One region of the Kluyvera ascorbata genome, then DNA from elsewhere that is predicted to be linked to it. Evidence: predicted binding sites of a transcription regulator. Region 1 holds the regulator's gene; each other region holds the start of a gene.
The links. Region 1 encodes PurR, which represses purine synthesis genes. Its sites were predicted from a motif close to CANGCAAACGTTTGCNTG; they were not measured.
Positions count from the first base shown of each region.

Region 2: the regulator PurR is predicted to act here: its motif matches at 767-784, upstream of pyrC (dihydroorotase).
Region 3: the regulator PurR is predicted to act here: its motif matches at 757-774, upstream of purE (5-(carboxyamino)imidazole ribonucleotide mutase).
Region 4: the regulator PurR is predicted to act here: its motif matches at 887-904, upstream of MY052_RS18500 (nucleoside-specific channel-forming protein Tsx).

Region 1 is NZ_CP096201.1:2,640,977-2,643,179, reverse strand. Features, by position in the region: gene punR (DNA-binding transcriptional activator PunR) at 1-417, shown strand, start outside; gene purR (HTH-type transcriptional repressor PurR) at 436-1,461, opposite strand; gene cydH (cytochrome bd-I oxidase subunit CydH) at 1,757-1,846, shown strand; gene MY052_RS12495 (MFS transporter) at 2,007-2,203, shown strand, end outside.
Region 2 is NZ_CP096201.1:3,097,189-3,099,391, forward strand. Features, by position in the region: gene MY052_RS14815 (lipoprotein) at 105-665, shown strand; gene pyrC (dihydroorotase) at 838-1,884, shown strand; gene dinI (DNA damage-inducible protein I) at 1,956-2,201, shown strand.
Region 3 is NZ_CP096201.1:3,712,902-3,715,104, forward strand. Features, by position in the region: gene lpxH (UDP-2,3-diacylglucosamine diphosphatase) at 4-726, shown strand; gene purE (5-(carboxyamino)imidazole ribonucleotide mutase) at 846-1,355, shown strand; gene purK (5-(carboxyamino)imidazole ribonucleotide synthase) at 1,352-2,203, shown strand, end outside.
Region 4 is NZ_CP096201.1:3,843,749-3,845,951, reverse strand. Features, by position in the region: gene MY052_RS18500 (nucleoside-specific channel-forming protein Tsx) at 1-749, opposite strand, end outside; gene MY052_RS18495 (SadB/YajI family lipoprotein) at 1,048-1,590, opposite strand; gene nrdR (transcriptional regulator NrdR) at 1,742-2,191, shown strand; gene ribD (bifunctional diaminohydroxyphosphoribosylaminopyrimidine deaminase/5-amino-6-(5-phosphoribosylamino)uracil reductase RibD) at 2,195-2,203, shown strand, end outside.

The DNA of each region.
Region 1 (2,203 bases):
CTCAACTGGCATTGCGTGGTCGCCAGTACGCATCCGTTGGCTCGAATGGACGGTCCACTGAGCGACGACGTGTTGCGCAACTGGCCGTCGCTGGTGCGTGAAGATACGTCGCGATCTCTGCCGAAGCGAACGACCTGGCTGCTCGATAACCAAAAACGCGTGGTCGTGCCGGATTGGGCCTCAGCGGAAACCTGTATCTCGGCGGGGCTTTGTGCGGCGATGGTGCCAGGACATCAGGCGCAGCCGTGGCTGGAAAGCGGAGAGTGGGTCGTGTTACAGCTTGAGAACCCGTTCCCGGATGCCGCCTGTTGTCTGACGTGGCAGCAAAGCGAAGCGTCGCCGGCGCTTAACTGGTTGCTGGAGTATCTGGGGGATAGCGAAACGTTAAATGAAGAGTGGCTGCGGACACCCGAGTAGGGTGTCCGCGGGTCATGCTTAGCGGCGATAGTCGCGGAACGGACCGTCGGCCACGGAACGACGTTCGATAAGGCGCGGATGCACCTCAATCGATTGAGACGTCTCGCGTTTGCTGACGATGCGATCCATCAGCATATTGAAGGCCGTTTCGCCGAGTGAATCTTTCGGCTGATGAATGGTGGTCAGCGCTGGGGTGAAGAAACGTGAGTTGCGCACGTTATCATAGCCGATGAGCGAAATATCCTGCGGCACGCGCAGCCCCATCTCATCTGCCGCACACAGGGCACCCATCGCCATAATGTCCCCGCCGCAGAAGATAGCGGTAGGGCGCGGATGCTGTGACAGAATTTGTTGCATGGCGCGATAACCTGACTCTGGCTCAAAGTCACCCTGCACAATCCAGTTGGCTGGCACGTTAATTTGCGCTTCTTCCATGGCTTTCATAAAGCCCGCAAGACGGCCTGCGCCGGTGTTACGCTCCAGAGGGCCTGGGATCACGCCAATATCGCGGTGTCCGCGCTCAATCAGGTAACGGCCCGCGGTGTAACCACCTTCAAATGCGTTATCAATAACGGAGTCGGTAAAGTCTGCTTTGGCTTCGCCCCAGTCCATGACGACCATCGGGATGTGACGGTACTCTTCCAGCATCGACAGCAGCGACTCTGGGTACTCAGAGCACATGACCAGCAGGCCATCGACGCGCTTTTGCGCCATCATTGACAGGTAGGCGCGCTGCTTTTCCAGGTTGTTCCAGGCGTTACCCAGAATCAGGGTATAGCCTTTCTCAAAGCAGTTTTTCTCAACGGCTTCGATAATTTCGGCAAAGTAGGCCGCTTCGCTGCTGGTCGCCAGTAAACCAATCGATTTGGTATGGTTAACCTTGAGGCTACGGGCAACGGCGCTTGGCGAGTAGTGCAGCTCTTTGATTGCCGCCCAGACGGCTTCACGCGTCTCTTCAGCAACAAAACGCGTCTTGTTAATTACATGTGATACGGTTGTAGTGGAAACGTTTGCGCGCTTCGCTACATCTTTAATAGTTGCCATTCCATTTCACTCCAGACCCTGGCCTGCCCCTGATAAAATCGAAAGGAAAACGTTTGCCTTCACACACCCTGACGCAATTTTATGGATTGCGATTCGCCGGGAAAACGATACAGGACGACAGGAGGGGGTCAATGGCCGGTACGCTTATAAATAAGCGTCGAATTCTGACTTATCCTGGCGCAAAGTGGAAGAGCAAAAAACAACATCCTGCTAAAACTGTGAAGATTTTTGCGCAATACTGTGCAAAAATGAGTTAGCTCAGTTTTGCTGTGGAAATAAAAAGGAGAAAAAATTGATGAGTACCGAACTTAAGCTGTCGCTCTCTACCACCGTTATTACGCTGGCGCTGATCGTCGCTGCCGCGTTGACTGCCGTTCTGCATTAATTCCTCTGCGGGGGAGCGTCCGCTCCCTCCTGTCTGATTGTTACCGAATTCGCAATAATCTTTTGCAGTTTTGTACACTTCTGTTTTTCTGTGATTAATGTCATGCTTTTGCATTATGTCCTTATGCCGCGTCTGTTGTGCGGCCACTCGGAGCTTGAGCATGAAAATTAACTTCCCCTTACTGGCGTTAGCCGTCGGTGCCTTTGGTATCGGCACCACCGAGTTCTCGCCGATGGGGCTTCTGCCGGTCATCGCCAAAGGGGTGGACGTTTCCATTCCTGCCGCCGGGATGCTGATCAGTGCCTATGCGGTCGGCGTCATGGTCGGTGCGCCGTTGATGACGCTGCTGCTTTCGCA
Region 2 (2,203 bases), 460 kb from region 1:
GCCCAAGCGACGGCACTTTCAGTATTTTCCGCTGTCAGAGTCCTACGGACAGAGTATGCTGCTTTATGTCAGGATGCACAGAACGCTTCACCTTGAGGAACCTCATGAAAAAATTGTTTGTTATCGCCGCACTGATCGTCAGCGGCCTGGTGGTTGGCTGCAATCAGCTCACGCAGTATTCCGTCAGCGAGCAGGAAATTAATCAGGCTTTGCAGAAGCGGAATAATTTCTCTAAGGATATTGGCGTGCCCGGCGTTGCCGATGCCCATATCGTCCTGAGCAACCTCTCTAGCGCCATTGGGCGTGAAGAACCGAACAAAGTGACGCTAAGCGGCGACGCCAAGCTGGATATGAATTCTCTTTTCGGTAGCCAGAAAGCGAATATCGCGCTGACGCTGAAAGCGCTGCCGGTGTTCAACAAAGAGCAAGGCGCTATCTATCTGCAGGAGATGGAGATTCAGGATGCGAAAGTCACTCCGGAGAAAATGCAAACGGTGGTGCAGACGTTAATCCCTTATCTTAACCAGTCGCTGCGCACTTATTTCAACAAGCAACCTGCCTACGTACTGAAAGAAGATGCAAGCCAGGGTGAAGCGCTGGCGAAGAAATTTGCTAAGGGTATTGAGGTTAAACCAGGCGAAATTATTATCCCGTTCACTGACTAATTTCCCGAATACATCATGTAGCCCTCTTCGTTGGGAGAGGGCTTACTTCAAATTCCCTTCATTATCATCCATAACAAACAAATTTTACGGAAAAGGATGCAAAGGGAAACGTTTACGCTTATCCTTAGTGCCCGGCAAAAAATGACTGATATCCCACCAGCCGGAGCCTCAAATGACCGCATTACCGCAAGTTCTGAAAATTCGCCGCCCAGACGACTGGCATATCCATCTTCGCGATGGTGAGATGCTGAAAACGGTTGTCCCGTATACCAGTGAACTGTATGGCCGCGCAATTATCATGCCGAACCTGGTTCCGCCAATTACCACTGAGGATGCAGCTATCGCCTACCGCCAGCGCATTCTTGATGCTGTGCCCGCCGGGCACAACTTTACGCCGCTGATGACCTGCTACTTAACCGACACCCTCGACCCGAACGAGCTGGAGCGCGGTTTTAACGAAGGCGTATTCACCGCAGCAAAACTGTATCCGGCGAATGCTACCACCAACTCCAGCCACGGCGTCACCAGCACCGATGCCATTATGCCGGTGCTTGAGCGCATGGAAAAACTGGGAATGCCGCTGCTGGTACACGGTGAAGTGACCCACGCGGAGATTGATATCTTCGACCGTGAAGCGCGTTTTATCGACACCGTGATGGAACCGCTGCGCCAACGCCTGCCGGGGCTGAAAGTCGTCTTCGAACACATCACCACCAAAGATGCGGCGGAATACGTGCGCGACGGTAACGAACTGATCGCCGCCACCATTACCCCTCAGCACCTGATGTTCAACCGCAACCATATGCTGGTTGGCGGCGTTCGCCCTCACCTGTACTGCCTGCCTATTCTGAAGCGTAACATCCACCAGCAGGCGCTGCGTGAACTCGTCGCCAGCGGCTTTACCCGCGCATTCCTCGGCACCGATTCCGCGCCACACGCCCGCCATCGCAAAGAGGCAAGCTGCGGCTGCGCGGGCTGCTTCAATGCCCCAACGGCGCTGGGTAGCTATGCCACCGTGTTCGAAGAGATGAATGCGCTGGAGCACTTTGAAGCCTTCTGTTCTCTGAACGGCCCGCGCTTCTACGGCCTGCCGGTGAACGAGGATGTTGTCGAGCTGGTGCGCGAAGAAAGCCAGGTTGCCGAAACCATCGCCCTCAGCGACGATACGCTGGTGCCGTTCCTGGCCGGTGAAACGCTGCGCTGGACGGTGAAAAAATAATTTCACGCCCCCTGTTGTAAAAGCCGCAAGGTAACTGTATAAATATACAGTATATTACACAGGGGGCAATTATGCGTATTGAAGTTACCGTTGCAAAAACCACTGCACTGCCTGCAGGGGCGCTAGACGCGCTGGCAGGCGAACTTTCCCGCCGTATTAACGACCAATTCCCGGACAGCGGAGGCACCGTCAGCGTGCGCTACGCGGCCAATAACAACCTCTCCGTCATCGGCGGCATCAAAGAAGATAAAGACCGCATCAGCGAGATCCTCCAGGAAACCTGGGAGAGCGCGGACGACTGGTTCATCACCGATTAATA
Region 3 (2,203 bases), 1.1 Mb from region 1:
TTGGTGGCGACATTCTTTATTGCAGATCTTCATCTGCAAACAGAAGAACCGGCGATTACCGCCGGTTTTCTGCGTTTTTTAGGCGGCGAAGCCCGCCGTGCCGACGCGCTGTACATCTTAGGCGACCTGTTTGAAGCCTGGATTGGCGATGACGATCCTAACCCGCTACACCGCGAAGTGGCCTCCGCCATCAAATCGTTGGTCGATTCTGGCGTCCCCTGCTACTTCATCCACGGCAACCGTGATTTTCTGATCGGCAAACGTTTTGCGGCTGAAAGCGGCATGCAGCTGTTGCCTGAAGAGAAGATGCTAGACCTCTACGGCCGGCGCATTCTGATTATGCACGGCGACACCCTCTGCACGGACGACCCCGGCTATCTGGCCTTTCGCGCCAAAGTGCACACGCCGTGGATCCAGAAGCTGTTCCTCGCCCTGCCGCTGTTTATCCGCCGCCGTATTGCCCAGAAGATGCGCAATGACAGCAAGGCCGCTAACAGCAGTAAGTCGATGGAAATCATGGACGTAAACCCGCAGGCGGTCATCGACGTAATGGAGAAACATCACGTGCAGTGGCTGATTCACGGGCATACCCATCGTCCGGATATCCACGCGCTTGAGGCTAACGGCGACGAGGCGTTTCGCGCGGTACTTGGTGCCTGGCATACTGAAGGTTCGCTTATCCGCGTCACCAAAGACGACGTGACGCTTATCGCCTTCCCATTTTAATTTTTCCCCTTTATTACCCCGTCGCATGGCGACGCAACCGTTTTCCTTGCCCGTTTTCCATGTTATTCTCTGTGGCCTCTAACGTCGTGTGCAGCACACCCACAGGAGTTTTAAGACGCATGTCTTCCCGCAATAATCCGGCACGTATCGCCATCGTGATGGGGTCCAAAAGCGACTGGGCTACCATGCAGTTCGCCACAGAAATCCTCGATATTCTGAACGTTCCTCACCATGTTGAAGTGGTTTCCGCCCACCGTACGCCCGATAAACTGTTCAGCTTTGCCGAAGCGGCAGAAGAGAACGGTTACCAGGTGATTATTGCCGGTGCCGGCGGTGCAGCCCATTTACCCGGAATGATTGCCGCCAAAACTCTGGTGCCGGTACTCGGCGTACCGGTACAAAGCGCTGCATTAAGCGGCGTAGACAGCCTCTACTCTATCGTCCAGATGCCGCGCGGTATTCCGGTGGGGACGCTGGCTATTGGTAAAGCTGGTGCCGCTAACGCCGCCCTGCTTGCCGCACAGATTCTGGCCCAGCACGATGCCGAACTGCATCAGCGTCTTGCTGACTGGCGTAAATCGCAGACCGATGAAGTGCTGGATAACCCAGACCCACGAGGTGCGGCATGAAGCAGGTCTGCGTGCTGGGCAACGGTCAGCTAGGTCGTATGCTGCGTCAGGCCGGTGAGCCGCTGGGTATTGCCGTCTGGCCGGTTGGCTTAGAAGCGGACCCGGCAGCCGTGCCGTTCCAGCAAAGCGTCATCACCGCAGAGATTGAACGCTGGCCGGAAACCGCCCTTACCCGCGAACTGGCTGAGCACACCGCGTTTGTTAACCGCGACGTGTTCCCGATTATCGCCGACCGCCTGACGCAAAAGCAGCTGTTCGATAAGCTGAATCTGGCAACCGCCCCGTGGCAGCTGCTGGCAAGCGCCGACGAGTGGCCTGAGGTGTTTGGTCGTCTAGGTGAGCTGGCTATCGTTAAGCGCCGAACCGGCGGCTACGATGGCCGTGGTCAGTGGCGTCTGCGTAAAGACGAAACCGCACAGCTGCCTGCCGAGTGCTACGGCGAGTGCATCGTTGAGCAAGGCATTAACTTCTCTGGTGAAGTGTCGCTGGTTGGCGCGCGCGCCCACGATGGCAGCACCGTGTTCTATCCGCTGACCCAAAACCTGCACCAGGACGGCATTCTGCGCATGAGCGTCGCTTTCCCACGGGCGGACGCGCAGCAGCAGACTCAGGCTGAATCCATGCTCAGCGCCATTATGCAGGAGCTGGGCTACGTCGGCGTGATGGCGATGGAGTGCTTCGTCACCCCTGGTGGGCTGCTGATTAACGAACTGGCGCCACGCGTGCACAACAGCGGTCACTGGACGCAAAACGGCGCGTCCATCAGCCAGTTTGAGCTGCATCTGCGCGCCATTACTGACCTGCCGCTGCCGCCACCGGTGGTTAACAGCCCGTCGGTGATGGTGAAC
Region 4 (2,203 bases), 1.2 Mb from region 1:
TAACGGGCAACGACAGAGTAGTGCCAGTGATCGTAGTTCAGCGCCAGGATGTGGCTGGATGCGATAGAGTTGCTGGTACGGTTTGGTTCGTCGCCAAGATCTGAACCCCAGTCGAAGTTGGTGAAGCCGATGTAGCTCAGCTTACCGCCCCAGAGGTCACTGATTGGCACAAAGTATTTCACTTTGAAGCGGTAGCCATCCCACTCGTTTTCGTTCGCGGCACCATAGTTCTGCCACTGGTATTTGGCATAGACGTTCAGGGACAGACCCATTGGCAGGCCGGTGTCGATATCGGTACCCAGACCCATGTACCAGGTGCTCTGGCGGCTGGCCTTGTTGTCACCCATATCGTAGATGTAGTTGTTAGCGATGTACCACTCTTTGAACGGACCAAAGCTCAGGTCAGCGCCAGTCAGCTTATCGATAGAGAAGCGTGGTTCGATTTCCATGAACATAGGAGAACCGTTGGACCATACGCCTTTATCGTTGCCGTTACCCCAGTCAAAGGTTTTAGGAATATCGATGTAGCCGTAGAAGTCGAGCCAGTCTTTTTTGGCAAATGCTTCATATTCCAGGTAAACGTCGTTGTTCAGCTTCGGTGAGAAGCGGGTGTGATAGCTACCCACCACGTTTACGCTCTGATGCCACCAGTCGGAGACATACTGAGGTTGAGAATCGCCCGCTGCGTTAGCAGTGAAAGAAGCGGAGAGCGCCAGTGCAGCACCGGCTGCTAATAATGTTTTTTTCATATTTCTGCCACTAATAAAAAAAATCGAAAGAGAGTGATTTTTATCACCGAAGTTTTTCTAAATGTTTCGTGTTTCTGCGTGCCTATTATATGAATCCTTGCTCACGAAAATCAGTCATGGTTCACACATTTTTCAATCGCGTAATCGATTGCGTTCACGTTTGCGTAGTTTAGACGCCGCGATTGTACTGATGGAGTGAATTAATGCAAATGTTTACATACGCGAAATGTGTTTCAGGCAGGGGGAGAAGACAGAATTTGAGAGAGAATGTTGTTACCATTCTCCCTCGATTGAAATGTTATTGCGCGTTGGCAGGCTGTACGTCGTGGATGCGTACGAAGCCAAGCTGTTCCGGGGTCACGCCGTTAAGCTGAAGCGGAATATCGACATCGCTTGGCGCCAGCACGCTCGCCGGGGCGGAGAAGAGCTGATTCTGCACGTTGACCTCCTGATACTGCTCGGTCGTGCCCTGAATCTGACCCCACTCAACGGTGCCGGTGAAGGCAGGCAACGCATCGTTTGACTCGCCCTGAATATGCAGCGTCACCGCCGTACCCTGCGCGTTAGCGGCGATATTGCGTAACGACATGCGCAGCGTACCAATCTGGCTGTTCAGGCGTGCTGGCGTGTTCGCGCCAGGAAGCAGGTAAACACCGCGCGTTGATTTCGCATTCAGCGCATTTTGCTGAGTGATTTTCACCGTCTCTTTATTGAGCTGCGTCATCTCGGTACTGAGGGCGCTGATGTTTTGATGCATCTGCTTCACCTCGGACTGCTGCGCGCAGGCGCTCAGGCTGACGAGGCTTCCCAGCAGGGCGATTCTTAGGTAACGTCTTGTCATGCTGTCTGTTTCCTTTTCTTCGGATAACGCAATGGTAGCGTGCTATGCGGCATCTGACATCGATCCTTTGTCTCAAAAAGCGCTGTTTCTTTGTTGTATCCGCAGTTCAGGGTAAAATAGATTCCCATCACCCTCATCGTCAGGACGTTGTATGCACTGCCCATTCTGTTTCGCCGTAGATACTAAAGTCATTGACTCCCGCCTGGTGGGAGAAGGTTCCTCCGTTCGCCGCCGTCGGCAATGCCTGGTGTGCAATGAGCGCTTCACCACGTTTGAGGTGGCTGAACTGGTAATGCCGCGCGTGGTGAAAAGCAACGATGTGCGTGAACCGTTCAATGAAGATAAGCTGCGCAGCGGTATGCTGCGTGCGCTGGAAAAGCGCCCGGTCAGCTCCGATGATGTGGAAATGGCGATTAACCATATCAAATCACACCTGCGCGCCACCGGCGAGCGGGAAGTACCGAGTAAACTGCTGGGCAATCTGGTCATGGAGCAGTTGAAAAAGCTCGATAAAGTGGCCTATATCCGCTTTGCCTCGGTTTATCGCAGCTTCGAAGACATTAAAGAATTTGGCGAAGAGATCGCCCGCTTACAGGACTAAGCTATGCACGAT